DNA from 3 places in the Tindallia californiensis genome. Region 2 is predicted to be linked to each of the others. Evidence: riboswitches for the same ligand, from Rfam matches in the RefSeq annotation. Region 2 holds a riboswitch; each other region holds the start of a gene.
What was found. Region 2 has a riboswitch for cobalamin ahead of cbiQ (cobalt ECF transporter T component CbiQ). Riboswitches for the same ligand answer to the same signal wherever they lie in the genome.

Region 1: it holds a riboswitch for cobalamin, as region 2 does, so the genes downstream of both, cobT (nicotinate-nucleotide--dimethylbenzimidazole phosphoribosyltransferase) here and cbiQ (cobalt ECF transporter T component CbiQ) in region 2, are expected to answer to the same signal.
Region 3: it holds a riboswitch for cobalamin, as region 2 does, so the genes downstream of both, eutS (ethanolamine utilization microcompartment protein EutS) here and cbiQ (cobalt ECF transporter T component CbiQ) in region 2, are expected to answer to the same signal.

What each region holds. Positions count from the first base shown of each region.
Region 1 covers NZ_FNPV01000003.1:295,829-306,508, reverse strand. The annotation lists gene BLV55_RS05475 (ABC-F family ATP-binding cassette domain-containing protein) at 37-1,635, shown strand; gene cobT (nicotinate-nucleotide--dimethylbenzimidazole phosphoribosyltransferase) at 1,632-2,681, opposite strand; cobalamin riboswitch at 2,781-2,993, opposite strand; gene BLV55_RS05460 (sodium:solute symporter family protein) at 3,204-4,589, shown strand; gene BLV55_RS05455 (M24 family metallopeptidase) at 4,618-5,721, shown strand; gene BLV55_RS05450 (helix-turn-helix domain-containing protein) at 5,742-6,284, shown strand; gene BLV55_RS05445 (ornithine cyclodeaminase family protein) at 6,345-7,322, opposite strand; gene BLV55_RS05440 (DegV family protein) at 7,309-8,232, opposite strand; gene eam (glutamate 2,3-aminomutase) at 8,775-10,028, shown strand; gene BLV55_RS05430 ([Fe-Fe] hydrogenase large subunit C-terminal domain-containing protein) at 10,178-10,680, shown strand, end outside.
Region 2 covers NZ_FNPV01000006.1:24,856-35,535, reverse strand. The annotation lists gene BLV55_RS09280 (bifunctional diguanylate cyclase/phosphodiesterase) at 1-1,812, opposite strand, end outside; gene BLV55_RS09275 (helix-turn-helix transcriptional regulator) at 2,234-3,286, shown strand; gene BLV55_RS09270 (PDC sensor domain-containing protein) at 3,321-3,860, opposite strand; cobalamin riboswitch at 4,147-4,320, shown strand; gene cbiQ (cobalt ECF transporter T component CbiQ) at 4,564-5,316, shown strand; gene BLV55_RS09260 (energy-coupling factor ABC transporter ATP-binding protein) at 5,313-6,131, shown strand; gene BLV55_RS09255 (hypothetical protein) at 6,177-7,052, shown strand; gene BLV55_RS09250 (CbiM family transporter) at 7,103-7,723, shown strand; gene BLV55_RS09245 (hypothetical protein) at 7,742-8,155, shown strand; gene BLV55_RS09240 (methyl-accepting chemotaxis protein) at 8,218-10,260, opposite strand; gene BLV55_RS09235 (Crp/Fnr family transcriptional regulator) at 10,355-10,680, opposite strand, start outside.
Region 3 covers NZ_FNPV01000003.1:394,482-405,161, reverse strand. The annotation lists gene BLV55_RS05890 (MetQ/NlpA family ABC transporter substrate-binding protein) at 1-156, shown strand, start outside; gene BLV55_RS05885 (DUF169 domain-containing protein) at 173-1,000, shown strand; gene BLV55_RS05880 (NADH-ubiquinone oxidoreductase-F iron-sulfur binding region domain-containing protein) at 1,275-2,465, shown strand; gene BLV55_RS05875 (NADH-dependent [FeFe] hydrogenase, group A6) at 2,479-4,191, shown strand; gene BLV55_RS05870 (ECF transporter S component) at 4,257-4,769, shown strand; gene BLV55_RS05865 (sigma 54-interacting transcriptional regulator) at 4,963-7,209, shown strand; cobalamin riboswitch at 7,321-7,507, shown strand; gene eutS (ethanolamine utilization microcompartment protein EutS) at 7,873-8,220, shown strand; gene BLV55_RS05855 (EutP/PduV family microcompartment system protein) at 8,217-8,639, shown strand; gene BLV55_RS05850 (ANTAR domain-containing response regulator) at 8,670-9,245, shown strand; gene BLV55_RS05845 (sensor histidine kinase) at 9,248-10,666, shown strand.

The DNA of each region.
Region 1 (10,680 bases), on a different contig from region 2:
GCCGAATAAAGAATATAAGAAAAGGAAGGTATTAACGTGATTAATGTTATTAATTTAGGATTAAGTTATGGAGAGCAAAAATTATTTGAAGACGTTCAACTAAAGTTTTCTCCGGGCAATTGTTATGGAGTTATTGGAGCTAATGGAGCGGGGAAAAGTACGTTTCTTAGAATCCTTTCCGGAGAAATAGAGCCAAATAAAGGTGAAGTTCACATTGCACCGGGTCTTAGAATGTCTGTACTAAAACAAGATCATTTTCAGTTTGATGAAGTGGAAGTATTAGAAACAGTCATTCGAGGAAATGAACGGCTTTATGAAGTAATGACAGAAAAAGAAATCCTTTATGCCAAAGAAGATTTTTCGGATGAAGATGGGATGAAAGCAGCAGAACTGGAAGCGGAATTTGCCGAATTAAACGGATGGGAGGCAGAAGCAGAAGCATCGGCACTGTTGCAGGGGCTTGGTATTACGACAGACCTTCATGTTAAGAAAATGGAAGCTCTTCCTGGTGCTGAAAAAGTGAAGGTATTGCTGGCGCAGGCTTTGTTTGGAAATCCAGATATTTTAGTGTTGGATGAGCCGACCAACCATTTGGATATTCAATCAATCCGATGGTTGGAAGAATTCCTAATTAACTTTGACGGCATTGTTATTTTTGTTTCTCATGATCGATATTTTCTGAATAAAACCTGTACCCATATGGTAGACGTGGACTTTGGGAAAATAAAAATGTTTACAGGGAACTACGACTTCTGGTACGAGTCCAGCCAGTTGGCACTCCAGATGATGAAGGATCAAAATCGCAAAAAAGAAGAAAAAGTGAAGCAGCTGCAGGATTTTATTGCTCGTTTTAGTGCAAATGCTTCAAAATCCAGACAAGCAACCTCTCGAAAAAAAATACTGGATAAAATCACGTTGGATGATATTCAACCATCCACCCGCCGCTACCCCTACGTTGGTTTTAAACCAGAAAGAGAAGTAGGAAAAGACATCTTAATGGTGGAAGGGATTTCAAAAACCGTAGAAGGAGAAACCTTGTTAAAAAACGTCAGTTTCACCGTAGGAAAAGAAGATAAAATAGCCTTTGTCAGTGAAAATGAAAGAGCCAATACAGCGTTAATGAAAATCATGGCAGGAGAATGGGAACCGGACCAAGGGACGGTAAAATGGGGTGTAACGATTACCACTGCCTATCTGCCAAAAGATAATGCAGACTATTTTGATCAGGAAGGCTTAAACCTGGTAGAGTGGCTGCGGCAGTATTCAGAAGAAAAATCGGAAGTGTATTTAAGAGGTTTCCTCGGAAAAATGCTTTTTTCCGGAGAAGATGCCCTGAAAAAGGTGAAAGTCCTTTCTGGTGGAGAAAAGGTCCGGTGTATGCTATCGAGAATGATGCTGAAAAATGCCAACGTCCTATTACTGGATCAGCCCACGAATCATCTGGATCTGGAATCAATCACAGCATTAAACAATGGGCTGAAAGCCTACCCCAGCAATGTATTGTTTACGTCTCACGATCATCAGTTTGTCGATACCATCGCCAATCGCATTATTGAAATAACCGATGACGGAATCAAAGATTATCGAAAAACCTATGAAGAATACCTGGAATTAAAAGCGCAAAAGAAAGCTTAACTGGAAGTAACGCCAGCATCAGCGAAGGTGCTCATTTCTTCAAGGGCTCTGGTGGAAGCTTCTACCAAGTGGAAGGCTAAGGCAGCGCCGGTACCTTCTCCTAGACGCATGTTCATATGAAGCATGGGTGTTAAACCTAAAAGACGGAGGGCATGCTGATGACCTGGCTCCATAGAAGCATGGGAAGCGATCATATACGGAGTAACCTTAGGGCAGATGCGACTGGCAGCCAAAGCAGCCGCACTGGCGATGAAACCATCAACCATTACCGGTACCCGATGAGCGGCGGCACCCAGCATAACGCCAGTCATGGCAGCGATTTCCAAGCCGCCTACTTTTGCCAAAAGATCAACTCCATCGGTTGCGTCTGGTTGATTAATGTCTAAAGCCTGTTGAATCACCCGGATTTTATTGGTAAGCGCCTCATCCTGAATTCCCGACCCCCTACCGACGATCTGTTCCAAGGGTAAATCAATGCATGCGGCTAATATAGCGCTGCTGGGAGTTGTATTGCCAATGCCCATTTCACCCGCACCTAACAAAGCGGCTCCCTGTTGCACTTCTTCATGAGCCATTTCGATTCCTATTTCAATGGCCTTTACAGCTTCGTCATAACTCATCCCAGGCCCGGCAGCAATATTGTCGGTGCCCTGCTTTATCTTTTTTTGGATAAGATCAGGATGAGTAAAATCACCGACGATGCCCACGTCCACCACCACTACCTTCGCCTCGGCATGACGGCAGAAAACATTGATAGCAGCTCCCCCATTGATAAAGTTCAGAACCATTTGAGGGGTTACTTCCTGAGGGAAAGCACTGACACCTTCAGCAACAACTCCGTGATCTCCGGCCATCACCAACATTGTTTTGTTCTTAACAGACGGTGATGTGCTGCCTGTTATACCGGCTAACTGAATAGCGATATCCTCCAGCACCCCCAAACTGCCTGGTGGCTTCGTCAGGTTATTAAGCTTTTTCTGACACAAATCCATGGCTTCTTTTTTAAGAGGTTGGATCTGATCGATGGTTTCTTTTAATGACGGCATACGATAATTCCTCCTTGGGTTTCTGTTTTTAATTTGTTTTTAAATAGCAAAAAACCTCAGCATAAACATACTGAGGATGTTACCATAATCCACATCATTAGCAAAAGTTCCCTACTGGCAGGTCTCCTGGCTTCCAGATCATCACGCCTTCGCTCCTTCCCGTCCTTCTTCAGGCATGAGCCTTTGAAGACAGTGGATTACTGCGAATTAATTCCCCGGTTACAGTGGCGGGACCGCTGAAGATTCTCACTTCTATTCCCTATTCTCTTCGAGAGGATTGCCTCAAGAAGCACCAGTAGTCATCAGATAAATGAAATGACTCTAAATAAATGTACCTCAGAGAGATGGATTTGTCAAGTTCTTCGGATAGGTCTGGTTTTGGAATAGACGAAAAGCCTAAGGTATGTTATTATTTAAACAAAGTAGGCGAAGGGTGCTTTTTTTTCGCCACTAATTACAGTATAGGTGTAATCAATACTGTAAAACTAAAAAAAGAAGGAAAAAACAAGGAGGAAGAAAAGAATGGAATTAACGCATAATCCCACTCTGCTGTGGTTTTTAGCAGGGTATGGGGTCATCATGGTAGTAATGGGTATTTTTTATTCAAAGAAGATCTCTTCCAGTGAAGACTTTATTCTGGCTGGAAAATCTCTGGGTGCGGTTGTATTGATGGGAACGCTAATCGCCACCTGGGTTGGCAGTGGTACGATTACAGGAGGCAGCAACTCCCTTGCGTACAGCTTTGGCATATGGCCGGCCATGTTACAAAGTGTTTCGGCTATTGTGGGAATTGGGTTATTGTTTTTTATTGCGGAAAGAATACGGACTTTTGGAAAATATACCATCAGTGAAATATTGGAAACCAAATACGGTGAATCAGCTAAAATGCTCTCGGTATTGGTGATTGTATTGGCTTATGTGGGAATTGTGAGCTATCAATTCCAAGGGTTTGGGTTTGTCTTAAATGTAACGACAGGCATTCCGGTACAGACAGGAACGATTATTGCCGCTGTGCTTATTGTTTTTCTTGCTGCTGCAGGTGGGCTTAAAGCAGTGGCAGCAACGGATGCTATTGGTGCCTTTATTATTCTTATTGGGCTTGGAGTTGGGATCCCCTTTTCCATTAATGCGGCTGGCGGATGGGCAAATATCACAGAAACGGTTCCGCCATCAAGCTTGGAAGTTTTAGGTGGTTTGACTCCCTTACAACTGACGGGATATCTGATTCCCTCTCTGTTCCTTTTGCTGGGAGATCAAAATATGTATCAGCGACTGGCGGCTTCTCGTGGTAGCCGAGATACCAGAATTGGTTCCATAGGATGGCTAATAGGGGTAATCTTTATTTATCCGGCGGTTTCAATTATCGCTTTTTCCGCCAGAGTTACCTTTCCGGACATTAATCCGGGAATGGCATTGATAGCCACTACGACAATCTTACCGACCTTTATAGGGGGACTTCTTTTAGCGGCGGCGGCTGCCTTTATTGTTACAACAGGAAATTCGTATCTTTTGTCGGCTTCAACCAATATTACCTATGATTTATACGGAAAATATATTAACCCAGAAGCATCGGATAAACAAAAGTTATTATTTACCCGAATATTGATCCCGGTACTGGGCTTGCTTTCTTATTTGCTGATCGAATATTTTCCTAGCATTCTATCTGTACAAATGTATGCTTACACCGTATATGCGGCAGGGATTACACCGGCAGTATTAGCTGTATTTCTATGGAAAAAAGTTACCAAAGCCGGTGGGCTGGCATCCATGTCAGCTGGTGTGATTACAACGCTGGTATGGGAAATTGTTTTAAGACAACCTTATGATCTGAATAGCTCCGTTGTCTCTATTCCCGTTGCTTTTGTAGCCTTAATTATTGTTACCTTGATGACGGCAAAAAAAGAGTGAACAAAAACATAACGGCAGGAGGAAAAACATGTCCATCTACCAAAAAAGAATTGAAAAGCTTCAGGAAAAAATGCAGGGAGAGGAGATAGAATGCCTTTTTCTATCTCCTTCAGTTAATCTGAATTACCTTACTGGCTATGGAGCAAAAATGGATGAGAGGTTAGTTCTTTTTGTTCTTCCAACCAAAGGAGAAGGTTTTTTTGTAGCACCAAAGCTTTATGAGGCGTTTATTACGAAGACACCAATCCGGAACAATGTCTTTTGGAGTGATCAGGAAGATCCATTTCAAATGCTTCTTAAGGAAATGGGTGAGCGAGAAATAGGCATCACCCGTATTGCCTTGGAAAACAGTATGCCGGCTGCGTTTATGCTGCCAATTCAGAAAAAAATAAAGGACGCTGACTTTAGGCTGGCCGGTTACCTTTTTGAAAGTTTGCGGAAGATAAAAAGCGAAACAGAGATTGAAAAATTAAAAAATTCAGCGACGGTCGTTGATAATATTCTCAAAAAGGTTATACTAGAAAGGGACTGGATAGGCAGGACGGAAAAAGAACTGGCGGCAACCTTGGAACAGGAAATGAAACAACATGGGATGGAAGGCCCCTCTTTTAGCCCTATTATTGCTACTGGTTCTAACAGTGCTTCGCCTCATCATAAAACAGGAACGGACAAGATTTTGAAAAATCAGCCTTTGTTAATGGATCTTGGGGGGCTTATGGATGGCTTTTGCTCGGATATGTCCCGTACTGTTTTTTTAGGTGATGAGCCGGATGAGTTCTTTTTAGAAATTTATGAAATCGTTCTTGAAGCACAGAGAAAAGGGATTGAAGCTGTCAGACCAAAGGTTAGCGCAGAATCCATTGATAAAGTGGTTCGGGATCATATTATAAGTAAGGGGTATGGTGATTATTTCATTCACCGGACAGGTCACGGTATTGGGATGGAAGTTCATGAATCGCCTTATATTGTAGAAGGAAACGAGGAAATGCTGGAACCGGGAATGCTCTTTAGTATTGAACCGGGGATCTATCTGCCCGGAAAATTCGGAGTGAGAATTGAGGATATTGTTCTGGTAACGGATACCGGTTGTCAGATATTGAACCAGTTCCCTAAACAACCTTACTTTGGCTAAAAAATCATGGGGGTGTGTGAATGCAGGAGGTTTCAAAAAAAATTCGGGAAATAAGGAAAGAAAGAGGATTAACACTGAAAGAACTTAGCGAAAGAACCGGGTTTTCCATCAGTTTTTTATCTCAGGTGGAGCGGGAGACATCCTCTATTGCCATTACCTCACTGAAAAAAATTGCCGACTCTTTGCATGTCTCGATTACGACTTTCTTTAAGGCTTACGACAATGAACATTTTTTAGTAACCAAAGAAGATCAAAAGTCTTTTCTGATAGAAGGTTCTACAACGGAGTATATTAGGTTAAGCGGAACCTTTCAAGACCGGGTTCTGGAATCTCTGATGGTAACATTGCAGCCGGAAGAAAAACATGGCCATCGGTTTAGCCATCAGGGAGAAGAGTTTTTATATGTGTTGGAGGGTGCTGTCGTTGTATCTATCGATGGCGATGACTACACGGTATACGCCGGAGATTCCATTCACTATCCCTCTGGAAAACCTCATGTATGGAAGAACCCGCTGGAAGAAAAAACCAGATTTTTATGCATCCTCACGCCTGTTATTTTGTAGAAAAAAACAACTGATTCCAATGCACCGGACTCAGTTGTTTTTTTATCCTACAGGAAACGGCTACCAGTCAACGTCAGTACCTAAGCCTTTTTCTTTGGCTTTTTCATAAATGTTGGTAGCGACAACCAGATCAAAAAGACTCATTCCGACGGATTTGTAAAAGCGAGTGCTTTGCAGGTCTGTTTTTTTACCTGATTTTATGGCTTTTAAGAAATCGGACATCAAATGAACCTGATCCAGGGCAATGACATCATCGGCCAAAGGCTGCGACAGATCTCCCGTTTCTTCACAAGCATAGGGCAGTTCTGTATAAACCTTACTGGTGGTTTGCCAGATGGCTTCTGGAATTTCCCTCATATCAGGGCGCCAAGAGCCGATGGAAACCACGCATTTATTAGAAAAAAGCTCTGGGTCGTTTGGTAGAACAGGCTCCTTGGAAGAGGTGGCCGTTATGAGAATATCACTGTTTTGGGCAACTTCAGTAGCACTGTTGCATACAACGCAATGGAGGGAAGGAGAGTCGGTTTCCTGACGGATGCTTTCCACAAAGTCAGTTAAATCCTCCTTGAACTCATCATAGAGATACACCGTAGCAATAGATCTTTCGGCACAAGCGTATTTAACCTGGTAAAGGCCCTGAACCCCACAACCAATAAGGCCTAGGTGTTGACTTTCTGGGTAAGCTAAATGACGGACGGCGTGACCGCCGACCGCTCCTGTTCGCATGGCCGTAAGTAACTGACCATTCATGATAGCGAGGGGAGTGCCGTCTTCTCTGTTGTTAAGAATCATCATACCATCAATAAGCGGTTTTCCTTTAGATGGGTTTTGTGGCATCAGAGAAAGCATTTTCGTTCCAATACTATCTGGAGTGAGGCAGGGCATATAGAGCATCGTATCTTCCTGATGCTTGACAGCAAGTCTTTCTGGCATCGTGAAATTTTCCAGAGAATAAAGGTGGAAAGCTTCTTCGATAGCATCAATCATTTCTTGATCATTAACAGACTGTTTCATTGCGGCTGCATTAATAATTTTCATAGGAACCCTCCTTGAGATGTGGTTGGTTTTTATCGGCTGCAGGTTCGTTGGAAATCCGATTTTTTGCTGTATAATAGGCAATTCCGACGGTTCCTGGGCCAACATGCAATCCAATAACCGGGCCGATAGGAAGAACAGGGATTTCGCGGTTAAAGGGCTCAGAAAGCTTAGAAGCCAGAGCGTGACCGGCAGTTTCGTCGTTTATATGATGAACCACTAAATCACCTTCTCCGTACTGTTGGAAATCTTCCAAAACAGCCTGGACCATGGTGGACTGAGCTTTTTTCTGGGTTCGGACCTTGTTGAAGACAGATGTCCTACCATTTTCAACGGTTAAGATTGGTACGATTCGTAGAACAGAACCAATAAAAGCGGCGGCACCACCAATTCGCCCGCCTTTTCGAAGGTATTGCAAGCTAAGGGGAGCAAACAAAAATCGGGAGCGATTCACAAAGTTCTGGACCTGCTGGATCACTTCCTTTGTATCCAGTCCTTCTTCAATTAACTTAGCGGCTTCCAGCACAGCAAAACCCATTTGCATACAATTGGTTTGGGAATCAATTAAATGAATTTTTGCGGAAGGCTCTTTTTCTAAGATCATCTGTTTAGCCATTCTGGCTGTTTGATAAGTACCGCTCATGGCCGAGGACAGGAAAACTCCAAAGATTTCTTTTCTTTTATCGATTGCTTTCTGAAAAAGAGTAAGAAAGGTCTCGAGAGTGGGCTGAGATGACGTAGCCCATTCTTTTGACTGGCTTAGTTCTTGATAAAAGGCACCGTGCTCTACCGTGGTTTCTTCTTTCGTCAGACCGTTTAGCTGAACACTGAGAGAAACCACTTGAATGTTGTACTTCTTGATCAGATGACATGGAATATAGGCGGTACTATCCGTAATGAGTTGAATCGTCATCGGCATCCTCCTACTCTGTTATGGGGTAAGATACTTATGGAAAAAGCTTGTTTATCGGATGCTAACACCACAAAGCATGCATCCCTGTCTTTTGGTGAAATGCGTGGCATTAGATCGATGCGTCGTGGATTAACTTTTAGTAGCGCAGAAGCCTGCTGGTGATATCTAGAAGCCTGCTGGAATCTCTGGAAATTCGGTCTAAATGAAGGGATATGAATGATTATACCATGAAGTAAGGCCTAGAAAAACAGATACGTCATATTTTCCAGCGATATGAACAAAAAGACAAAAATTCAGAAAATACACAAAATAACAGCTTTGCTCTTTGAGAGAGGCAGGAAAAATGGCAATAATGAAAATAAAGCAATAAAATGATGAAATTATTGCACTGAAAATAAATTTTGACGCAATACTTGCATTTATTAGAGGGAGTGGTATAATGATCTTGTAGGAAACGATAAAAAAGCAAGGAACAAAGACAAAAAATGGTTAAGAGAAAGAATACTGAAAGGATGTTTCGAATGGATCAAGGTTGTTTAAAAATGGAAAACAGTAAACGGGAAATCTCGCTTCAGAGAGCTGATGAGCTGAAAAGCCGAATCGATGACTATCTGAAGGCAAGGGAAGAAATTCCAAAAGGACTGGAAATGAAGGACACGATCCGTCAACGCAAAGAAAAAATTATGAAAGTACTAGGTGCTACAGAAGAACAGTGGAAAGACTATCGTTGGCAGACAGAAAACCGCGTTTCGGATGTGGAACTCCTCGGTAAAATTCTTAACTTAACGGATATAGAAAAAAAAGAAATTAGAGAAGTAGGGAAAAAGTTCCGTTGGGCCGTTTCGCCTTATTACCTTAGCTTGATGGATCCGGACGATCGATTTGATCCGGTTCGATTAATGGCAATACCGGTACACAGTGAACTGGAAGATCCCTGTCATGACTTTGATCCGATGGGAGAAGAGTTTACAAATCCAGCAGGAAGCATTACAAGACGTTATCCGGATCGGCTGATTATTAATGTTACGAACGAATGTGCCATGTATTGTCGACACTGCCAAAGAAGAAGAAATATTGGAGAAGAAGATGTACCTAGAAGCCGAAGTGCTTTGCAGGAATCAATTGATTATATTAGAGAGTGTCCAGAAATCAGAGACGTTTTGATCACAGGTGGAGATTCTCTTTGCTTAACAGATGAAACACTGGAGTGGATCTTAAAGCAACTAAAAGAAATTCCACATGTGGAATACGTTCGCTTAGGAAGCCGCACGTTGGTAACTATGCCACAAAGAATTACAGATGAGTTCTGTGCCATGATTGAAAAATATCATCCCGTATATATCAATACTCACTTTAATCATCCAGCCGAAATTAGTGAAGAGGCAAAAGAAGCCTGCGAAAAACTGGCAAAAGCCGGAGTTCCTTTAGGGAATCAGGCTGTATTGTTAAATGGAGTGAATAACGATAAATACGTTATGCGGGTACTAAATCATGAGTTGCTTAAATGCCGGGTAAGACCTTACTATATCTTCCATGCCAAGCATGTAGCGGGAACAACTCATTTTAATACATCCATTGATGATGGTTTAGAGATTATGGAATACTTAAGAGGATATACTTCCGGCATGGCAATTCCTACCTTTATTCTTAATGCGCCTAAAGGTCAGGGGAAAACGCCTCTGTTCCCAGATTACTTGGTATCAAGAGGAAAAGACTATATTACCATTCGTACCTGGGAAGGAAAAGTAATGGAGTACGAGAATCACGAAACGAAAGATATCCGAGAGTTAATTTAAGGAAATCTAATGATAAACCCCCAACGTTGTTGGGGGTTTTGTTATAGGAAAAATAAGTATTTAAGCGTTGGAAAGCAAAGGTTATTGAGGTATAATGAAAGTGGCTGTTAATTAAATAACGAATATTTTAGAAGGTAAGGGGTGGCGCATTGAAATTTATTAATCATTCCATGGATAAATGCAACAATTGCTATAAATGCATTCGGGCTTGTCCGCCGAAAGCAATCTCTATTTTTGATAGTCATGCCAGAATCGATCAGGATCGATGTATATCCTGTGGAGAGTGCTATGTAGCCTGCGAGCAGGGGGCACTGCATATCAAAAATGTTATTGATCATGTAAAGGAAGCCATTGCTTCACCACAGAAAGTGGTGGTGAGTTTATCGCCAGCCTTTTCTTCTGCTTTTGGAGTTGAAAATGGAGAACAGATGGTAGAGGCTCTTAAAAAATTAGGGTTTGATGTGGTAGAAGAAGAAGCTGTAGGAGGGGATGTTGTGGCAAAAGCCTACGAAGACTATTTAGGCTCCTCCGGGAAGAAGAATATTATTGCTTCCACCTGTCCTTCGACCAATTATCTGATTGAAAAATACCATTCTTCCCTTCGTCAGTATATGATTCCTATCGTTTCGCCAATGATTGCTCATGGCCGAAT
Region 2 (10,680 bases):
TAAAGCAAATTCGTCTCCGCCTACCCGAGCAGCAACGTGGGTGTCGGTAATAGCTTTTTTTAAGTAATTAGCCACCTGAATTAATACCTGATTAGCGTAATGATGACCTCTGGCTTCGTTGATGTGTCGGAACTCACGGATGTTAACCAATAAATAGGCAAAAGACTGGTGTGGTTTCTTTTCTAAGTATTCAATAGCCTTGGTTTGGATATAGGAAGCGGTATAAAGCTCGGTTAATGGATCGATATTTTGCAGCCGGAAAATAGTTTGTGCCTGTTGCTGTTCTTGCGTAATATTAACTAAATAACCCAAATAATAAACCTGATCCATTAAGGTTAAAGAGCGAAGGCCCATATGGAATAAAGTTTGTTCATAGGTTTCTGGGATATCAAATACGACATGGGTTTGATAAGTATGAGAATCGCCTTTGGTGACTGTCGAAAGATGATGAATATCCGTATGAAAATAGGTGGCAAGCACTTCTTGATTTTCCAGTGTGTCAGCAGAAGATTGAAGGGCTTCATAAAAAGCTTCGTTTCCGTAAAGCAACCTTCCTTCTCGGGTTAAAATGAAAGTAGCCTCCTGAGTACCGGCTAGAAGCTTTAGAATTAGTTCTAAACGATCCTGAATTTCCTTCCGCTGTCTGGTTTCATCGATCAGCTCCTCATTTTGTGCCTGTAACTCTTCTGTATACTGGCTGATGGTATGGCTCATCTCGTGAAGGCCGCGCACTAAGTCACCCAGTTCATCTTCCCGTTGATAATACGTGGCAGGAAATACCATCATTTGCTTTTCGTGCTCGTACTGGTTTATTTCTTTTGTGATTGAAGTAATAGGGGCTGAAAGCTTTCTACTGATCCATAAAGCTACCAGTGCAGCGAAGAGCATCATTCCGCTCATCAACTGATAATACCGGACTTTTAACTGTTCAAGGGGAGCCATGACTTCGTCCTTTGGCATGATAACAGTAATCTGCCAAGGTAAATTCTGAAGAGAAGTGGTGGAAAAATACCAGATGTCACCATTTTTATCAAACTGGCGGGCTTCCTGATCAGCGCTTTCTCCGGAAAGGAAACCCGGCGGATAAAAATCTGGTAAATGGTACTGGCCGGGCATGGATAAAACCGGTAGCTCAGGATGATAAATGACTTCCTGCTGGTTGGTGGAAATAAGGGCATATCCTTCCTCGCCTATCTGAAAAGCATCCATGACCTCATAAAGGCTTTTCATTTCTACATTTAAGGCGACGGCACCGATTTCTCGACCATCCGTTCGAAGTGTTCGGGAAACCGAAACGATCATTTCGCCGGTAACAAAATCTAAATAAGGAGAAGTGATGATGGTTCCGGAGGATTCAATGCTTTCCTGATACCAATTTCGGTTTTCTAAATCAAAGGTTGGATGGATATAGTAATGATAGCGATCCGTGATTAAATCGTTGGCTTCCGCAAGGGCTACGGTAACCAAAGAAATATGAGGACGCTGGCGCCGGATTGCCTGAAGCTGCTGAACAACCTGTTGATAAAGAGGGTGGAGGTGCTTGGTATAGGGGTCATCAATTTCCTGCAAGATGGTGAGAAAATCTTGATTGGTCGTCATGGCATCCACCAATGTGATATATTCCTTTAACCAGGCATCCAAATCTTTTTGCAGATGATTGGCTTCTGTAATAAGACGCTGATGATTGCTTTCACGCAACTCATCGGCGGCCTGCTGTTTTAGAATAGTACCTGCCAGGAGTAAAAAACCAAGCAATAAAACCATTGTCAAGGCTGCCATTTTTCTGGAAATACGCTTATGAAACCATTTCATAGGAACACCGCCTTTAGGTTGCTGTTTCAAAGCCACTGAAGCATGCTTTTGGGGGAATGTCCTCTCAAAAGGAATGAAAGAAGAACTTTATTTAGGCTAAAGATATTTTGGAATCCATATTTTGAAATCCGTATATTAGTAATCATACCCATCCTGAAAAGAATACAACGATTTTTGACAGAAATGAAAAAGTATTCAAAAAATTAGAGAGGTTATCTTTCTTTTTGCATGGCGGCGCTTCCTTTGATTCGAAAGACAGAAAAGGTGAGTTTCGTTGTCATCATAGGGTATAAGGTTTATAATGGAAAGATAGAAAATATTTGGAAATCTTGCAATGAATCTTGTGACAGATGATGGATTTTGTGACAGATGATGAATTTGCAGGAAATGATTATATCAGATGCGACAGGAAAGGACTACGATGGTTATTCGATGCGGTATCATAGGGAATATTTGGACAGACTGGCTGGATGAGTGGTCTTCTCATCATAAAAACCTGGGAGTATCGATTGATGTGATTCCCTGGACAAGGCAAGAGCAAGATGATTTCCTGGTAAAGCATCTTGCGAGTCGCTATGATTTGCTTTTGATAGAAGAAGAAATTTACTTTTCCTTGGAGCGACCGTGTCGATTATCAATGGTGCAGGAAAGCATCACCATTATTTCTGGAAATAGCAAAGATTATCGACGAGTAAGAAGGGTTTTTTTAGAAGGTTGTTTTGATTATATGGAAGCTATGATCCCTGCTACTGAAATCCAAGAGTTGTTTGTGCGATTATCCGGTTATTTCCTTCAAAATGAAAGAGATCTCATTCAGATGTCAAAAAAAATTGCAGAGGAAATTGCGGCTCCCTATCCGAAATCAGAGCCTTTGTTTTTTCGTTACTGGACGTTGATGAACCAGCGAAAAGAAGGGGCGGAGGATCAGTTTCCGAACTATGCGAAAGCCATAGAAAGGATCATACAGTTTTTGCCACTACATTCTATTCGTGAAAAAGTGGTTGATTTTGCCCAGGGTGCCGCTGAGTGGATTGAAGAAGCTGAGTATCCGCAGGAACAGTTTATTGCCACCTTGCTTTTTATTCAGCAGGCCTACCGGGACATCTTTTTGCCTCATGCTCAACATCCGCTGGTACGACGGGCGATTTCGATCTATCTGGATAAAGAATTCGATCTGGAAACCGTTCAGGATATTGCCGATCAGCTTTTTGTTAACCGAAGTCACTTAAGTAAAACTTTTATCACGGAAAGCGGGGTCAGTCTGACCCGATACATGATGCGTACTAAAATATATGGTGCCCGTTATCTGCTCCTGGATTCAAAGCGAAGTGTTTATGACGTGATGGACTACTTGAATTATACAGATTATGGGCATTTTCGAAAAACCTTTAAGAAATATACAGGCATGACGCCTAGTGAATATGTAACCGTTTATAGAGAACGGTTTTCCATTGAAGGAATAAAAAAAATCTGACGGCCCTTTTACGAAGGTTCGTCAGATTTTTAGATTACTTTGCTACTCTGGAAGCAAACAACACGCCTGCCAGGTTTTCGTTAAGATATACCGGCGTTGCATAAACTACAATCGATTCTCCTGTTTCTTTGCTTACTAATACATCAGAAACATTTGGTTCGCCTGCTAAAGCGTTTTGGAAATACTTCCGATCCGCAACATCAAATTCTTTTCCTTGCTGATCTAAAGCCACTGCATTACCCTGCAGGTCGGCAAAGCGAAAACCAATATAGCCGGCTTTTTCGGCTTCTGCTTCAAAAAAAGCCATCTTATCTTCATAAGTAACATAATCGTCTAAAATAATAGGATGAACAGAGACAGCTTCCAGATAAATAAGTTCGGCCGCATCGAAGGAAGATACCGGGTGGCGCTGCGTTTCGTTGGGAACCGCATGTTGCCCATGAGCTTGGCTGGTTAGATTAAGATTAACAGTTTCACCGATGGAAGCACCCAAGCTGGTCGACGTCATTAAGACAGTCAGTACTAAGATGGCAGCAGTAGATAATAATGTGGTTTTAAGGTTGGTTGATTTCATTATAAACACTCCTTTTCGAATTGCGTTAAGACCAATTAGTAGGGGATTCGTCGGATTCACCTCATTTCGGATTTATGGTTATTTCCGGGATTTTGTTAAGATACGTTGTTATTGGTTTAACATCACCTATGATTTTACAGGATTAAAAAAGTTTTTCCATGGGTTTTTGTTGCTGCTCATAGAGGGTTTTGTTGGGTCCTTAGGCATAGTTCAAGGAGTGATTACTTGACAAACAGAAGGTTTAGTGTGATAATTTAGCTGAATCAAGAAATGAAAAAACAATGAAACTTAATAAAACCGTTCAGGTGCCCGTAAGGGAGAATAGGGAAACCGGTGAAAGTCCGGTGCGATCCCGTCACTGTAAGCAGGAGCTGTCCCCGATAGATCACTGGCAAAAGCCGGGAAGATGGGGAGAGTGTGGAGTGCAAGCCAGGAGACCTGCCTGAATGTTTGTGCGTTACCCTTCGAGTGAAAGGGCTGGTCGCTACTCATGCACTTGCTTTGTCTTCAGTCATCGTTAAGTGTTTTTTGTGTGAGAAATTCCGGTCTTCAAAAGCGAAGACCGGAATTGTTTTTTTGTTAGTGAGCACTTATTATTTTTATTTTGAATGGAATGATTTATTATCAACTTGAAATTCTCAATGACAGCAGACGCCAAACGTCTTTGTTGATAGGTTTTGTTGATAGGTAAAGGGGTTTATCAATGAGCGATCATCACTCTATGTCTCAGTGTATTGAAAAAGAAAGCGGTGGATGGAAAGCATCTACTTGGAATCCACGAACGAAATTGATTTCAGGCCTTATCTATGTTTTTGGGGTTATCAGTTTGGCGGAAGTGAAATTTCTAGGGGTAGCTTTTATCTTTGCCATCCTTTATGCAGGATGGGGTGGTTTATCTTTGGGGCAACTCATGAAGAAGCTGGCCGTATTGATTCCTTTTCTTGGATTGATGAGCCTGCCACTGATTTTTGGAGCAGGGATTCCGCCGACTCCGGATCGGATAGAGTTTGCCGCATTGATTGTACTGAAAGCCCTGACAGCAATGACCTTCACCTTATTTGTTTTTATCAATCAACCAGTGGAAGAAATGCTGGAAGCGTTGGAACACTTAAAAATGCCCAGAATTATTACAACAACCATTTATCTTGCTTACCGATATGGGTTTCTTTTTATTCAGGATATGCAAACTACATTAAAAGCACTGAAATCCAGGCTCTTTCAGGCACAGCTTAGCCGATATTCCTTAAGGATTTACGGCGAACTGTTTGGCGGACTGTTTATCAAATCCATTAATCGATCCGAAACAGTTTACCGAGCGATGAGTTCCCGAGGATTTCAAGGAGAAATGCCGATTGGAAAACCGAGAAAAATCACAGGGAAAGATTGGATTCGATCAGGAATTCCCGTTATGTTTATCATAACGCTTATTATGTTGGAACAGGGGGTGCTAGGATGATTGCTATCGAAACCGTTGGATTAAGTTATGTCTATCCAGATACAACACCAGCCTTTGAAAAGGTTAACCTCCAAATCAAAGCAGGTAAAAAAACCGCCATTCTGGGAATTAATGGTAGTGGAAAAACAACCTTGATATATCACTTTAACGGTATTATTCCTGCTCAGCAGGGAGAAGTGAAAATTCATGGTTTGCCGGTAGAGAAGGCTCATTTACAGGAAATACGAAAGAAGATAGGCCTTCTTTTTGATAATCCGGACGATCAGCTCTTTTCAACGACTATCTTTAACGACATTGCTTTTGGGCCAAGAAATTTAAAACTAAACCCAGCCGAGGTTCAGCAGCGGGTAGAAAAAGCTTTGGAAAGAGTAGGGATTTCCTGTTTGGCAGAGCGACCTCCCTACAGCTTGAGTTTAGGACAAAAAAAGCGGGCAGCCATTGCTGGGTTGCTGGCGATGGAACCACCTATTTTTGCCTTTGACGAACCTTTTTCCGGACTAGATCCGGAAGCAGCCTCTCATTTTCGAGAATTATTGGACCGGTTGGTGGGAGAAGGAGCTACCTTGGTATACAGCACTCATGATGTGGACATGGCTTACGAATGGGCAGATGAAATAATATTGATGAAAAAAGGAAAAGTGCTGGCCTGTGGTGAGTACGATTTACTTCGTGACGAAAGTATTTTACAGGCGGCTTCGTTACCAATCCCTGCCTTGGCAAAGCTTTTTCGGGATACGCACCATAAACCCCGCTCTGTGGAAGAAGCACATACACTGATCAATCATATTTTTGATTGCAAGCCATTTAATGGCTGACAATAAATCATAAAAACAGTACAGAGAAAAGAGGAGGATTATATCATGAAGTTAAGTAAGAAAAAAGGATTGGCAGGAATTGTTTTACTCGCAGCACTGCTCATACTATCTGGGTGCTCAGGAGATGCAGCACCAGAAGCTGAAGCTGGTGAAGGACAGGAGCAGGTAAGAGACATTAGTTTGTATGAAGTGATTCATCGCAGTGAAGATGAAGTAGTAGCTTATTATCATGATGCCCATTGGCATGGTTTTATCCCAGAGGTGGAAGCAGGCAGTCATATGTCCCTAGGTGCACATTTAGAAGAAAATGGAGAAGCCGTTGAACTGGATGGTGACCATAACGCAATAGCTGTTGCCTTAGCAGAAGGTGCCGAAGATGGAATCGTCAGCTTTGATATGCATGGCGATCATGTCCATATAAAAGGCGAGCAGGAAGGGATCACTCAGGTGGTATTTCAATTTCTTCATGATGGAGAAGTCGAGTTTGAAACATCTTTAATTGAAGTACAGGTACTTGCAGGAGAAGGAGAAGCGGCAGAAGAAACAGAAACAGAAGCGTCTGAAGAAGTTACGGAGATCAGCTTATTTGAAATTATAAACCGTAGCGAAGATGAAGTAATTGCTTATTATCATGATGATCACTGGCATGGAAGCCTTCCTGTGATAGAGAAGGAAGGGCACGTTTCTCTGGGTGCTTATCTAGAAGGAAATGGTGAAGAAGTAGCCTTGGATAGAAACCACTATACATTAGGTGCTGCCTTAGCAGAAGGTGCTGAAGATGGAATCGTCACTTTTGATATGCATGGCGATCATGTTCATGTAAAAGGCGTGGAGGAAGGAACGACTCAAGTGGTGTTCCAATTTCTTCATGAGGGAGAAGTAGCGTTTGAAACAGGATCCATTGAAGTAATCGTAGAGTAGAAGCAGGAGTCAGGTAAAAAGAAATTTCATTAGTAGTAACATTAGCTTTGATGAAAGAGGTAGATACAATGCATATTTCTGATGGTGTCTTAAGTACGCCTGTAGCGGTGGGAACGACAGCCATTACAGCAGCTACCATCGCCTATTCCGTAAAGGGAATGACAGAGGAAGAAATACCAAAAACAAGTCTGATGGCAGGCGCTTTTTTCGCCGTATCCCTTATCAGCATACCGGTAGGCCCTTCCACCATTCATCCTTTGTTTTCTGGATTATTGGGCGTGATGCTGGGAAGAAGAGCACCACTTGCTATTTTTGTAGGGTTATTGCTTCAGGCTGTGCTTTTTCAGCATGGAGGATTGACGACTCTGGGTGCGAATACAATGATGCTTTCCATTCCCGCTCTTATTTCGCATAAGATCTTTTGCAGAATGACCGATAAATCGGTTTTTCTAAGAGGTGCTTTGGTAGGAGCGTTATCCGTAACGATTACGGTAGGATTACTGATTGTGTTACTGTTTTTAACCGATCCACGTTTTGGAGAAGGTTTTATGTCCGTTATTAATATTTTGATTGTAGGACATATCCCTCTGGTTCTGATAGAGGCACTGGTGACGGCATCTGCCCTTCAACTAATTCAAAAAGCAAAACCGGCAATGCTGGTGACAGAATAGAGAAAGAGGTGATAGACAATGAATAGCAAAAATCTAGGTTCCATCGCAATCATCCTATTACTGGCCATGGCATTAACAAGTATTGGTGCGTTTGCTCATGCCATGCTGGTGGAGACGGTGGAAGAAGGAAGAGTAAGAGTTATCTTTGATGATGGTTCGCCAAACCGCCATGCGGAGGTTGCTGTTTTCGATGAGGCAGATCAGGAAATAGATCGTGGTGATGTAGACGATGAAGGATATTTTGATTATGATTCAGAAAAAGCCGTTAAACTGATCGCTCAGGACAACTTTGGTCATCGAGCGGAGTATGTGGTAGGGGAAGAAGCAAGCAAACCTCTGCCGAGAGTACCAACCATTGTTGGAGTGTTACTACTGTTTGGAGCGGGCGCTGCCTTCTTTAAGAAGCGGTCGAAAAAACAGCAATCAGCATAACCCCCCTTTTTATAAAGCCACCAGCTTCTTCATAAGAAGCTGGTGGCTTTTTTCAGCAAAGATTAGTATACCTTGAAATGATGAATGCTCTTTTGCATTTCTTCCGCTAAGTTTACCAAGTCTCGACTACCATCGGAAATTCCGGTAATGGTTTCGGATTGGCCGGTAACAGAAGCCGTAGCTTCTTCTGTACTGGCAGCGTTTTCTTCAGCAATTGCGGACAAGTTTTCCATAACAAGCACAATTTCATTCCGTTTATTTTCGATGTCATCACTAGACTTATTTAGATCGTTCATAATCGCTAGCATCTCTTTTAATGCGTCGGCAATACCATCAAAATTAGCATTGGTAGACTGGACACCCTCATTTTGAAGCTGATTAAACCGGTTGATTTCATCCATTTTTTCGACGGCATGGCTAGTGATTTGGTTAAGAGTGGCAATAATATGATTAATTTCTTCAGTAAAGGAATTGGAGTCTTCCGCCAGTTTTCGAATTTCTTCAGCAACGACGGCAAATCCTTTTCCGGCTTCACCAGCTCGGGCAGCTTCAATACTTGCGTTCAGAGCCAGTAGATTGGTCTGTTCTGCAATGCTTTTAATGCTGGTACTTTTCGCCTGTATTTCTTTGGCACTTTCGTTGGTGCGATGAATAATATCTTGAATCTCCTGAGCAGCCGCATTACTGGATTTTGTTTGTTCCACCAATTTACCGACGGTCTCAACGCCTGCTTCCTTCATCTGGCTGATGGTGTCGGCGGATTGGTTTAACCGGATACGATGCTGTTTGTCAGATTCGATAAGCTGACTGATCTGCTGAATATTTTCAGATCCACTGGAGGTATCATAAGCCTGGCTTTCGGCACCTTTAGCAATTTCATCAATGGCTCCGGCTACTTCGGATGCGGCACCGGAAGCTTGCTCCGTAGAGGCTGTTAATTCTTCGGAAGAGGCAGCCAGTTGATCCGCCCGGTCCATAATATCCTTAATTAGCTCTAACAGGCTGTCCCGCATTTCCTGAAGGCCATGATTGATCTGACCAATTTCATCAGAAGAACTGGTGTCAAAGTTTACGGTTAAGTTACCCTGGCTCAGTTCTTTTACCCCTTCCAGAGTTTTAGGAACTGGTCGGAGAGAGCGTTTTACAGCAATAGCCATGGCTACTAACAATACAATGATCGTACCAATTAAAATAGACTGGTTTACAAACATAAAAGCTCGGACAGGTGCCATTACTTCGTTTCGGGGAATCATGGTGGCGACGGACCAGCCAACAGATTCCACCGGGGTATAAAAAATCATCCGGTCGGTTCCGTTAAACTCATATTCGGCAAAGCCGGATTCGCCGGCAATCATACGGGTACCAGCTTCTTGCAAAGCTCCACCCATATCCAGAATGTTGGTTTCGGCGATCATGCTTTCGTCAGGGTGATAAACCGTTAACCCATCCTGATCAATCAAGAACGCATAGCCGGTTTCTCCCACCTGATATTCACTCATGATTCGCTGGATTTGATCAATATAGATATCGACGGATACGGAACCAAGGTCTCTGGATCCCTGCATAACCGGTGCTGCTGCGGTTACTACCAGCCCACCGGTGACCGCATCCAGATAAGGAGCAGATATATACGGACCTTCTGCCTGTAAAGTCTCTTGATACCACCCACGCCCTCTTAGCACATAGTCTGGTGCAGAATCATAGTCATAGGCATCAGCAAAAAGGTCGCTGGCTTCTGCTAAGCCTAAAAAAACAAAACCGATGGCTTCGTCCATCTCATTGATGCTTTGCAACTGGCGATGAACTCTTCGGGTTAAGGGATGCTCTCTTTTTTCCTCTCTGGTAGTGACCTCTCTCATATAGTCCACAAAATCCTGATTGGTTTCCATTTGCTGGACAATGGTAAGATAACGTTCCATAAACAAGTCTAACTCTGTGGCAATATGAGCCGCATCTCCCTCCATCTGAATACGTGCCTGTGATTCGAAAAACTGACTTACCTGGTGGTTTAAGGTAAAACCATAAGCTCCAAAAGTAATAAGAATAACGATTAATAAGATTGCTACTAGCTTTCTTGCCAAGCCTGATTTTATCCAAGTCATCATGGGTATGCCTCCTTTTAGGTAGAATCTTTTAATAAGGACTTTATACCCGAAGACAAGAATAATAATCAGAAAATTTGAAAAATGCAAAAGCCCACTATTCTTCGTTTAAGATTTTACGTAATGCTTCCAAATCCTTAATCAGAATTTGGCGGGCGCTTTTTAAGTGGATATATCCCAGCTCATCAAAGAGATGAAGTTTGCGGCTCATGGTTTCCCGGGCGATACCGGAATAACTGCCCATATCTTCCCGGCTCATGGTCAGCTTCAGCAAAACACCTTCTGAAGTATGAGTTCCAAAATCTGGCACCATATTGAGTAGGAGGCCGGCTACCCGAGCATCCAGACTGGAAGTGGACAACCGTTCAATAAGGGTTTCTAATTTTCGGATTCGTTCATAGGCTTTTTCAAAAACTTTCAAGG
Region 3 (10,680 bases), on a different contig from region 2:
GACCAACGTCCTGAAAACTACCCTCAAGGAGTCATTGTCAAAGAAAAAAATGCAGATGCACAATGGGCTAAAGATTTGGTAGATGCTTTTAGAAGCGAGGAAATAAGAGCTTTTGCCGATGACTACTACGGTGGATTATACGAATACATTGATTAATAAAAGGAAGATACCTGTGGAAAATAAATCTTGTGTTTTAATTGAATCATTGTTATCCTTCAGCAGAAAGCCTGTAGGTGTAAAATTTTTACTCACAGAAAATGATTATGAAAAATCGACTTCTTTTGAACACAAAAATGGGATGCCTTACTGTACAGCTATCAAAAATGCATCAAAAGGTTCTCACTATAAAATGAATATGGAAAACTCAAGTTGTGTGGCTGCTTCAAGAGCCTTAGGATTTACGGAAATTAGCGAGGAATCCCTTTCGGGAAGCAGGCATGAACAGTTAGGTGTTTATAAAAACTTATGTATCAGCCGGTCGGTGGCAAAGGATATGGTGTATTGTCAACATCGTTGTGCCGGGGTTGAAATCAAGCCTCTTGATGCTTATCAGGAGGACGAGCCGGATGTGGTGGTTCTTGTAACATCCCCCTATAATGCCATGCGGATTGTTCAGAGTTATGCCTATCATTTTGGACAGCTGAAAAACATTAAAATGGCTGGGATGTGTGCTATATGTCAGGAATGCACCAGCTATCCCTATGAAACAAATTCTCTGAATATATCCATGTTATGTTCTGGTACCCGTTGTGTGGGGCAATGGTCTGAAAATGAACTAGGTATCGGATTTCCTTACCATTATTTTGAACCGATTGTAGACGGGCTGATTCAAACCACAAACCCAATGGAAGATAATAAAAACAAAAAAAAGATAGCCCGGAGACTGTCGGATAATGGACTGGTGAGCTCTTTAGAGATTAAACCGAATGATAATTACTATAGAGGAGCTTATGGAACACCTAAACAAAAGGAAAAAGAAAAACAACGGGATGTTGAATAGCAAAAACTGTCCTTTTTTCAAGACACTGTCCTTTTTCCAGGACGGTGCAAAAAAACCCCCTCTGAGAAACACTTTATCAGCAAAGATAAGGTGTTTCTTTTTATTTTTGTCCTGAAAACAGGACAGTATAAAGAGAAAAAAGGTGCGTGAAATTGCTATATATTCTGACGAATCATACGAATGGGCAAGCATAGCCACTGAGACAGGTTGGCACATAATTTGCATTTAATAAAGGAAAACCGCTTGCGGATAAAAAAAGAAGGAGTGAAAACCTATGGAAAACGCTTTATGGCTGAATGAAAGAGAGTTGACCAGTGTTGAAAAGATAAGTCGTGATGCAAGCAATGATGGAGTTATGTCAGATTATAATTTTCCTGGTTATGAAATTATATCGGAAATCATGGAAGCTGGGTTAAAGAGCCGAGACGGTAGAGGCGAATCGGTTGGTCATTATATGAAAACCTTATCAATGTACGAAGGAGCAAAAAGCATTACCACAAGCATTGTTCACTCGAAAATGGATGAAATGCTGGCTTTGCAAAATCCTTATTCCTTAATATTGGGCATGTATTTATCAGCAAAAGCAACTCTAGCAGAAGAGATAACTTTGTTTGTCAGTAAAGAGAATCAGTTTATTGCTCAGATGTTGAATATGCGAATACGACAACTGGAAAAGATGGGATACTTTAAAAGTTATCAGGTGTGTTTTTCCGTGCATGTATTATCTCATGATCAGATTCACTATACGCAAGATATTTCCTTGCTAACAAACTATAGGGAAAATCTGAGTCAGGCCCGTTCACCCTACAGGGATACGGAAGATATCTGGGAGACAAAAAAACATTTTATCAGCAACGTGGAAACTTTTTTGAATATTTCTCTAGTGATTCGTAATGGTAGCCAGTGGTATCGATCCAGCGGTAAAGAAGGAAATGCCGGGTCAAAAATATTTTATGTGGAACACAAAGGGGAAGGATTTTTGATGGAGGTCGATATGGGATCGACTTTAAGGGAAATGATGGAGAAAGTTTCAGAAAAAATGGATTTGCCTCATCGGTATGCCCTTCAGATAGGAGGAGATTTGGGAGGATTTATTTCACATAAGGAACTGGATCTTGTAATTGACGATGCATCTTTTCAAAAAGCGGGACTGTTGCTAGGCTCCGGTGTGGCAGAAGTCATTTCCGAGGAATCGGAAGCGAAAAAAACACTTAGGAGTGCTCTGAGGAACAATCATAAAAACTCCTGCGGACGATGTTCGGTTTGTCGTGAAGGAATTAAACGCTTAGGTGACTTATTAGAAACAGAAAATCAAAATGAAAACCCTCAAAACAGAGAAAAAATATCGTATCTAGGAAATTCCATCCGGCATTCAGCACTGTGCGGTTATGGGAAAACAGCTATCAATTTGATCGTAACAGCGGCAGATAATCATTCTTTTGATTACTCTTTTGGAAAAGAATAGGGGGAAAGTAGGTATGGAAACAATAAAACTGACCATTAATCAGAAGGAAATAACCGCAAATCAGGAGGAATCTATTTTAGAAATATGTCAAAACCATCAAATAGCAATTCCGACCTTATGCCACCATCCAGATCTGAGAAACGAAGGGAATTGTCGATTGTGCGTGGTAGAGGTTGACGGGGAAGAAAACTTAACCGCATCCTGTAATCGAAAAGCCTGTGATGGAATGGTGATTGAAACAGAAAGTGAAAAAGTGATAAACTCTAGGAGAGCTACTTTAGAATTATTAATTGCCAACCATCCTAACGACTGCCTGACCTGCGATCGAACTTCTGGTGAGTGTCAGTTGCAGGATTTATGCTATCAGTATGATATTTCTCGGGGAGAACAACTATTAAAAACCATAGAGCAGAAAAAAGCCTTGGATTTATCCAGCCCTTCCATCGAAAGAGATCTGAACAAATGTATTGTATGCGGAAAATGCCTTCGTGTTTGTGGGGAAACTCAGGATATTGGTATTTATCACTATCAGGAGAGGGGTTTCGATACCCTTGTCTCCACAAAAGAAAATCAGCCCTTAGCTGAAACCAAATGCATCAACTGTGGCCAATGCGTGAAAGTTTGCCCCGTAGGTGCGTTGGTGGAAAAACAGGAAATTCGGAAGGTGATGCAAGCCATAGTTGATCCGGAAGTTCATGTAGTGGTGCAGACAGCGCCGGCTGTTAAACACACCTTGGGGGAATCCTTTGGAATGAAACCGGGGACGGATATATCGGGAAAACTGAATGCAGCCCTGAAAAAATTAGGTGTCAATCAAGTCTTTAGCACAGATTTTGCAGCCGATGTTACTATTATGGAAGAGGGAACTGAATTTATTCAGCGAGTAAAAAATGGTGGGAAATTACCGATGTTTACCTCTTGTTCTCCCGGTTGGATCCGTTATGTGGAAACGGAATATCCGCAGTTTACAGAGAATCTTTCTACCTGCAAGTCACCGCAGCAAATGATGGGAGCGCTTTCAAAATCTTACTATGCCAGCTTGAAAGGCATAGATCCTAAAAAAATATTTATGGTATCGGTGATGCCCTGTACCGCAAAAAAATATGAAGCGCAACGGGAAGAGATGGTAGTGAAAGGGATACAGGATGTGGATGCGGTGTTAACAACCCGGGAACTGGCCAGATGGATTAAGTTAGAAAAAATAGATTTCAAAAAACTAGCCGATGCACCTTATGATGACTTTCTTGGTGAACACACCAGTGCCGGCCGTCTTTTTGGAACGACAGGTGGTGTGATGGAAGCTGCTTTGAGAACCGTAGCTTGGACCTTGACAGAGGGAGCTTTTGACCGCCTTGACTATGAAGCTGTCCGGGGTCTGGAAAATGCCAAAGAAGCGTCCCTGGAAATAGCTGGTATGGAAGTAAAGGTAGCTGTTGTTCATGGAACGGCCGCTGCGAAAAAACTGTTAGAAAAAATTGAATCTGGCGAAAAAGCCTATCATTTTGTAGAGGTGATGGGATGTCCGGGTGGCTGTATCAATGGTGGTGGAGCGCCCTTAAAAGACTCTATGGCAATGATAAAAGATCGGATGGAAGGCATGTATCAGATGGATAAAAATGCTGCGATTAGGCGGTCTCATGAAAACCCACTGATAATGCAAATATATAAAAACTATTTAGGTGAACCAGGTGGGCACAAAGCTCATGAATTGCTGCATACACATTGAAGGTAGATCGGAAGAAATTGATTTTGGGGCCTGTTTTCTGAAAAAGGAAAAGAAGGAGTGGGACAATGTCGACGATAACAGAACGAAGAACGGAAACAGCTTCGCTAGCTAAAACAGCTGTATTACTTGCTTTAACCCTTATGTTTCAAATTGGACTTGCGTCCTTTGCTCAACCGGTGGTAGGCCCTTTGGTTAATATGACACTAATGCTTTCGGTATTACTGGTAAGTCCTGGAGCAGCCATCACGATTGGATGCATCACACCTTTAGCCGCTTACCTGCTAGGGATTATGCCCTTATTTCCTTTATTGCCGGTGGTGATGTGTGGAAATATAACGCTGGTGTTGCTTTTTCAGGGGCTTTACCCCCAACATCAGTGGCTGGCCGTGCTGTCTGCCAGTGTTGGAAAGTTTTTTATGATGGCTGTATTGATTCGATTAATGGCCTTTACCTTTTTTTCTGGTATTCCAACGCCTTTGATTGCCGCTTTTTCCATGCCTCAGTTTTATACAGCAATGATTGGTGGAGGTATGGCATTAGTGGTTTATCGATACCTGCCTCAAAATATCAAAAGCTGAAAAAAGCAACTGAGCGCCTGCTACCCATGGGTAGCGGGCTTTTCTTGCAGGTAAGGAAATAACCAGGTATCAATGATAACAGATGTAAAGCGTCGTTTGTAAAGCGTCGTTGCTTCTGATAGAATTGCAAGAATTGTGGTAAAATATAATGAATAAGTTTTTCTGGAAGATACGCTGTACCGGAGGTGTTTTAATGCCGATTGTTTCTGACGTAAAAACAACTTGCAAAAAATGCTATTCCTGTGTCCGGGGATGTCCTGTGAATGCCATACGTTTTGAGGGGGATCAGGCGGAGTTAATGAAAGAAGAATGTGTTCAGTGTGGATTTTGTGTCAATGTCTGTTCTCAGAAAAATAAAGTCATTCGATCAGACAGGAGTGCCGTTGAAAAATCTTTGAGAAACCGAAGAAATATTACCATTGCCATTTTAGCACCATCTATCGTAGCTGCTTTTGAAGAAGAACCGAATCGATTGGTGGGAGCGTTAAAAAAATTGGGCTTTGATCAAGTTTATGAAGTGGCACAGGGTGCGTCAATGGTAGCAAGGGAATATGCGAAACTCTATCGGGAGCCCATCTCAAAACCGATGCTCACCTCGCCCTGTCCGGTTATTGTCAATATGGTGGAACGCCATTATCCATCATTGATTCATCATTTAGCGCCTATTGTTTCTCCGATGATTGCGGTGGCCGATTACATTAAGAAACAACAAAAAGTAAGTTCAGATATTGTCTTTTTTGGGCCTTGTGTTGCGAAAAAAACAGAAATTGATAAAGAATACGCCCAAAATACGGTAGACTATGTCCTCTTGTTTTCGGAATTGAAAGCGATGTTTGATGAAAATGAGATAGATCCGGGAAAAGTAAGGCCGGCTGCTTTTAATCACTTTTACGAAGAATGTCGTGGGCAGGTTTTTCCTGTGGCAGGAGGGTTGTTAAAGGCGGCTGAAATCAGCACGGATATACTGAATAATAAAATCACGGTGGTAGAAGGCAAAAAAGAGGTGCTGGAAACTTTTCGGGCTATTGAGGAAGGTAAGTTGGAACCAATGCTGATTGATATTCTTTACTGCAAAGGATGTATTGATGGGCCGGACTTTTTTCACGATAACAGCTCTCTTCAATACCGGAAAAGAAAAGTCATCGAATTTGCGAATGAAAGCATCGCCAAAAGAGCCGGCGATCCGGAGAGACCGGTAAAAAAGAATAAAGTTCAAATTTCCAGAAGGGTGTATTACAAAACCCTTCAGCAACAACGAACAATCCCAAGTGAAGAAGAAATACGAGACATACTGGCAAAAAGCCAGAAGTATAGCAAAGAAGATGAGTTGAATTGTGAAGCTTGTGGTTATGAAACCTGTCGTGAAAAAGCGATTGCTGTCTATCGGGGAATCGCAGAACTGCAGATGTGTTTGCCTTATTTGTTAGGCCAAAAGGAAAACGAAGTGTATTACTATAAAAAAAGAGTGGAAAACTTTATGGAAAGCGTTAAGGAGATTGACGATCGGATCATAGGGCATTCGGATGCGATCAGAGCCATTAAAAATTTTATTGTCAATGCGTCAAAAACAAATTCCAATGTCTTGCTGTTAGGAGAAAGTGGAACGGGAAAAACCTATATTGCCAATAACATTCACCTTTGTGGGGAACGACGCAATGAAGCCTTTGTTCATATTAACTGCAGTGCGATTCCAAAAGAGTTGATTGAAGCGGAACTCTTCGGTTATGAGGAAGGTGCCTTTACAGGAGCCAGAAAAGGTGGCAGCACGGGTAAATTTCAGCAGGCAGACCGAGGAACTATTTTTCTCGACGAAATTGCTGATATGAGTCCTGCCATGCAAGCCAAACTATTGCAGGTTATTCAGGATAAAGAAGTACAACGGGTAGGTGGGCAGCAGACCATTCCTTTGGATGTCAAAATTATTACGGCAACGAACAAAGATTTGCAGGAAGAAATCAAGAAAGGAAATTTTCGGGAGGATCTATACCATCGCATCAATGTCCTGACTTTTACGGTGCCTTCTTTAAGAGAAAGACCGGAGGATATTCCTTTGTTAGTAGAGTATCTGATGGATAAGCTGACGAAAAAGTACCAATTACCGCTTAAAACCGTTAGCAAAGAAGCGATGAAAGTTTTATGCGAATATAAATGGCCTGGCAACGTTCGGGAACTGGAAAATTTATTGGAAAGGCTGCTCAATATGGTGGAGGGGAGTCAGATCAGAGAGAAACATGTGCCGCTGCACTTATGGAAAAATGAAAATATTAATCCTTTGGCCAATGAAGTGCAGCCTCTGGAAAATTTGTTGGAAAAAGTAGAAAAGGAAACCATTCTCAATGCTTTGAAGAGCACTAATAATAATCGAACAAAAGCAGCCAATCTATTGAGGGTATCACGATCTAATTTCTATGAAAAACTTAGGAAATATGGAATCGATTAATCAGCCTAAGACCGTCCTGGGATCTGTCGCCTCGGGCACATCTTTCGAAAACAAAGAAACTGGCAAAAGGCTGGCTTGACGGTGGGTCCGCTTCATGATAAGATGGGAACAACTAAATAATACTTGTATGGTGACCATTTTTTCAAATGGTTGAAAAGGGAAGAGAGGTGTAATTCCTCCGCGGTCCCGCCACTGTAATGCTGAGTCTCTGTAATTACCACTGTTGTCACAGGCAATGGGAAGGATACAGAAGACGGAGAAGCAGAGCCAGGAGACCTGCCATGTAAGACTCCGAAGTTCCTACGGGAGATAGGAAGGGGATAAGTGATATGTGAAACAAACAAGCCGTTTTGTCTTGTTTGTGATGGTGAAATTAATTACTTAAATCTCTTCAGTGGGACTGGAGAGATTTTTTATGTTCAATATATTAGGCTCAAGAGTAAGGAAAGAAGTTATGTATCAATGTGACTAAACAGCGGATGGGTGCGTTATCTGATCAATTTTTTCGAGAAATCAAAAAAATTGGTTGAATAATGCTTTTTGTCGTGCTATAATCAAAAACAGTACAACGGCGTACGAACATAATAAGCGATGAAGCTTGTAGTTTCCTTTTTTCGTTACAAAGGGAGGACTGCGAGCTTTTTTAGTGTAGGGGGCGTCGTTATGCAGGATGAAAAGCAAAGAATGGTACAGGAATATGTGCCTGGCAAACAAGTGACATTAGCTCATTTAATTGCAAATCCAAGAGAAGATGTATGTCAGAAACTGGGTTTAGTGGAAAGTGAGACAGGTGCCGTGGGAATTCTGACCATTACACCGAGCGAGGGGGCGATCATTGCTGGTGATGTAGCTACCAAAGCGTCTGATGTACGCATAGGGTTTTTAGATCGATTTAGCGGATCTCTAGTGTTAGTGGGCGATGTAGGAAGCGTGGAAGAAGCGATTCAGGAGGTACTTCACATGTTGGGGCAAGTACTTCACTTCACAACCACCGTCATGACTCGCTCATGAAAAAATCAATGATACTGGTTGGAACTCAGGGATCAGGTAAAACCACTTTAATTCAACGACTTTCCAATGACGAAATGGTGTATCGAAAAACCCAAGCCGTAGAATATCACCCGAAAATTATCGACACTCCAGGTGAATACCTGGAAAATCCACGATATTATCATGCCATTGTTACCTTATCTTTTGATGCGAAAATAGTCGCTTTTGTGCATGATAGTACCTCCAGAGACAACTACTTTCCGCCACAGTTTGCCAGCATGTTTAATCAATCAGTAGTGGGAATTATCACCAAGACGGATCATTCGGAAGCAGATGTAGTTCGCTCTGAAGGTTGGCTGAGAAAAGCAGGAGTAACCACTGTTTATCAGGTAAGTGCCTATTCCGGTGCAGGGATAGGGCAGGTTGCCGAGATCCTTTAAAAACAATCACCCAACAAATCGGAGGTTAATATGAGTAAGAGGATAGTCATTGCTGACGATGAACCGATTACAAGAATGGATGTAGCAGAAATGCTGCAAGAAGCAGGCTACGATGTGGTAGGCAAAGCTTCGGATGGATTTGATGCTGTGGAAATATGTAAAAAGCAAAGACCGGATCTGGCAATTCTGGATGTGAAAATGCCTCTTCTGGATGGGATTACTGCGGCAAAAAAAATAACGCAGGAAAATTTAGCAGGAGCTGTATTGTTATTGACTGCTTACAGCAGCGAATCCTTCATAGAAAAGGCAAAGCAGGCGGGAGTCTTGTCCTATGTTGTAAAGCCAGTGACAAAAGAATCGCTCTTGCCGGCGGCAGAAATTGCGATGCATAGAGGAAGAGAAATTGAAGACATTAAGAAAGCTCATGAAAAGACGGCCAGACGTTTGGAAGCAAGAGTATTGGTGGATCGGGCAAAAAGTGCCTTAATGTCACAAAATGAGATGTCAGAAGAAGCCGCCTATAATTATATTCGAAAAATGAGCATGGACAAACGTTGCAGCATGCAAGAAATAGCAAGTACTATTTTAATGAGCATAGAAGGATGAATATGAAACTAAGACAATTATGTGAAACCCATACCTGTTTAAATGAAAACGATATCATACAACTGGAAAAAGTAGCGGAACAATTGCAACTGATGGCCGACTTGTCTGGTGGAGACATCTTTATCGATGTAATGACCAGGGAAGCCGGGGTGGCAGTGGTGGTGGCGGAAGCGAAACCAAGTCAGGGAAAATCCAACTACCAGAGGTCGGTAGTAGGTGAACTGGCATACCGACATCATGAACCGGCAGCGATCCGAACATTGGAAATAGGCATGCCCACCAGAGATTTAAGAGCGATCACACAAGAAGAACAACGGGTAAGACAACATGTGGTACCTATCTTTAATGAAGCAAAGGAGACCATTGGCTGCTTAATTATGGAAAATGACATTTCTCAGGCTGAAAAAGAAAATGCTCAGATGAAAATGTTGACGGAAACCACGGAACAGCTAACGGAGACCTTGGTGGACACCTTACAGGAAGATATTTTACTACAGCCTTATCTGAACGATGGAATTGTTGTCTTTAATGGCAAAGGCATTTCACAGAAAATGAACCCGGTGGCAACACGGATGTACCGCTATTTAGGGTATCAGGAAGAACTGGTAGGTATTCCTTTTGATAATCTGGCTCTGGATGGAAGTCGGTTTAAGGAGTTGGCGGAGACAATCCATCTGAAAACCTCGGAAATTAAGCGGGGAGATATGATGATGGAAGTGAAATATGCTCCCTTATCAGATGAGAAGGATCACTTCAGTGGCTTATTAATGATTGTGAAAGACATCACAGAAGAGAAAAACATTGAAAGAAAATTGATTACCAAGTCTGTGGCAATGAAAGAAATTCATCATCGTGTGAAAAATAATCTACAGACCATCGCCAGTCTGTTAAGGCTTCAGTCCAGACGAACAGACTCGCAAAAGGCAAAACAAGCCTTGGAAGACAGCATCAGCAGGGTGATAAGCATTTCAGCTACCCATGAAATTCTGGCTCAGAGCGGGGTAGACGAAGTAGATCTTCGTACCATCATCGAACGGGCCGTATCTAATACCTTTGGATCTCTGGAAGAGGACTGTGAGATATCCTTGAAGATTACAGGCAGTCGGTTTCAAGTAAGTTCTGACTTAGCAACAACGGTAGCGCTGATTGTCAATGAACTGGTTCAGAATAGCATGAAATATGCTTTTCGGGAACGTGAAAAAGGCCTTATAGAGATCAATATTGAAAAGGGTATTATGTATTCCAGCGTGGTGGTAAGAGATGATGGCTTTGGATTTGATGCCGAAACCAGTACTTCCGGCAGCTTAGGTCTAAGTATTGTTAAAAGCATGGTGGAAGAAAAGCTAAAAGGCCGATTTACCCTTGTTTCCACAGAAGGGGGAACAAAGGCAATGTTTGACTTTAAGATGACAAGTGAATAACAACAGCATACAAT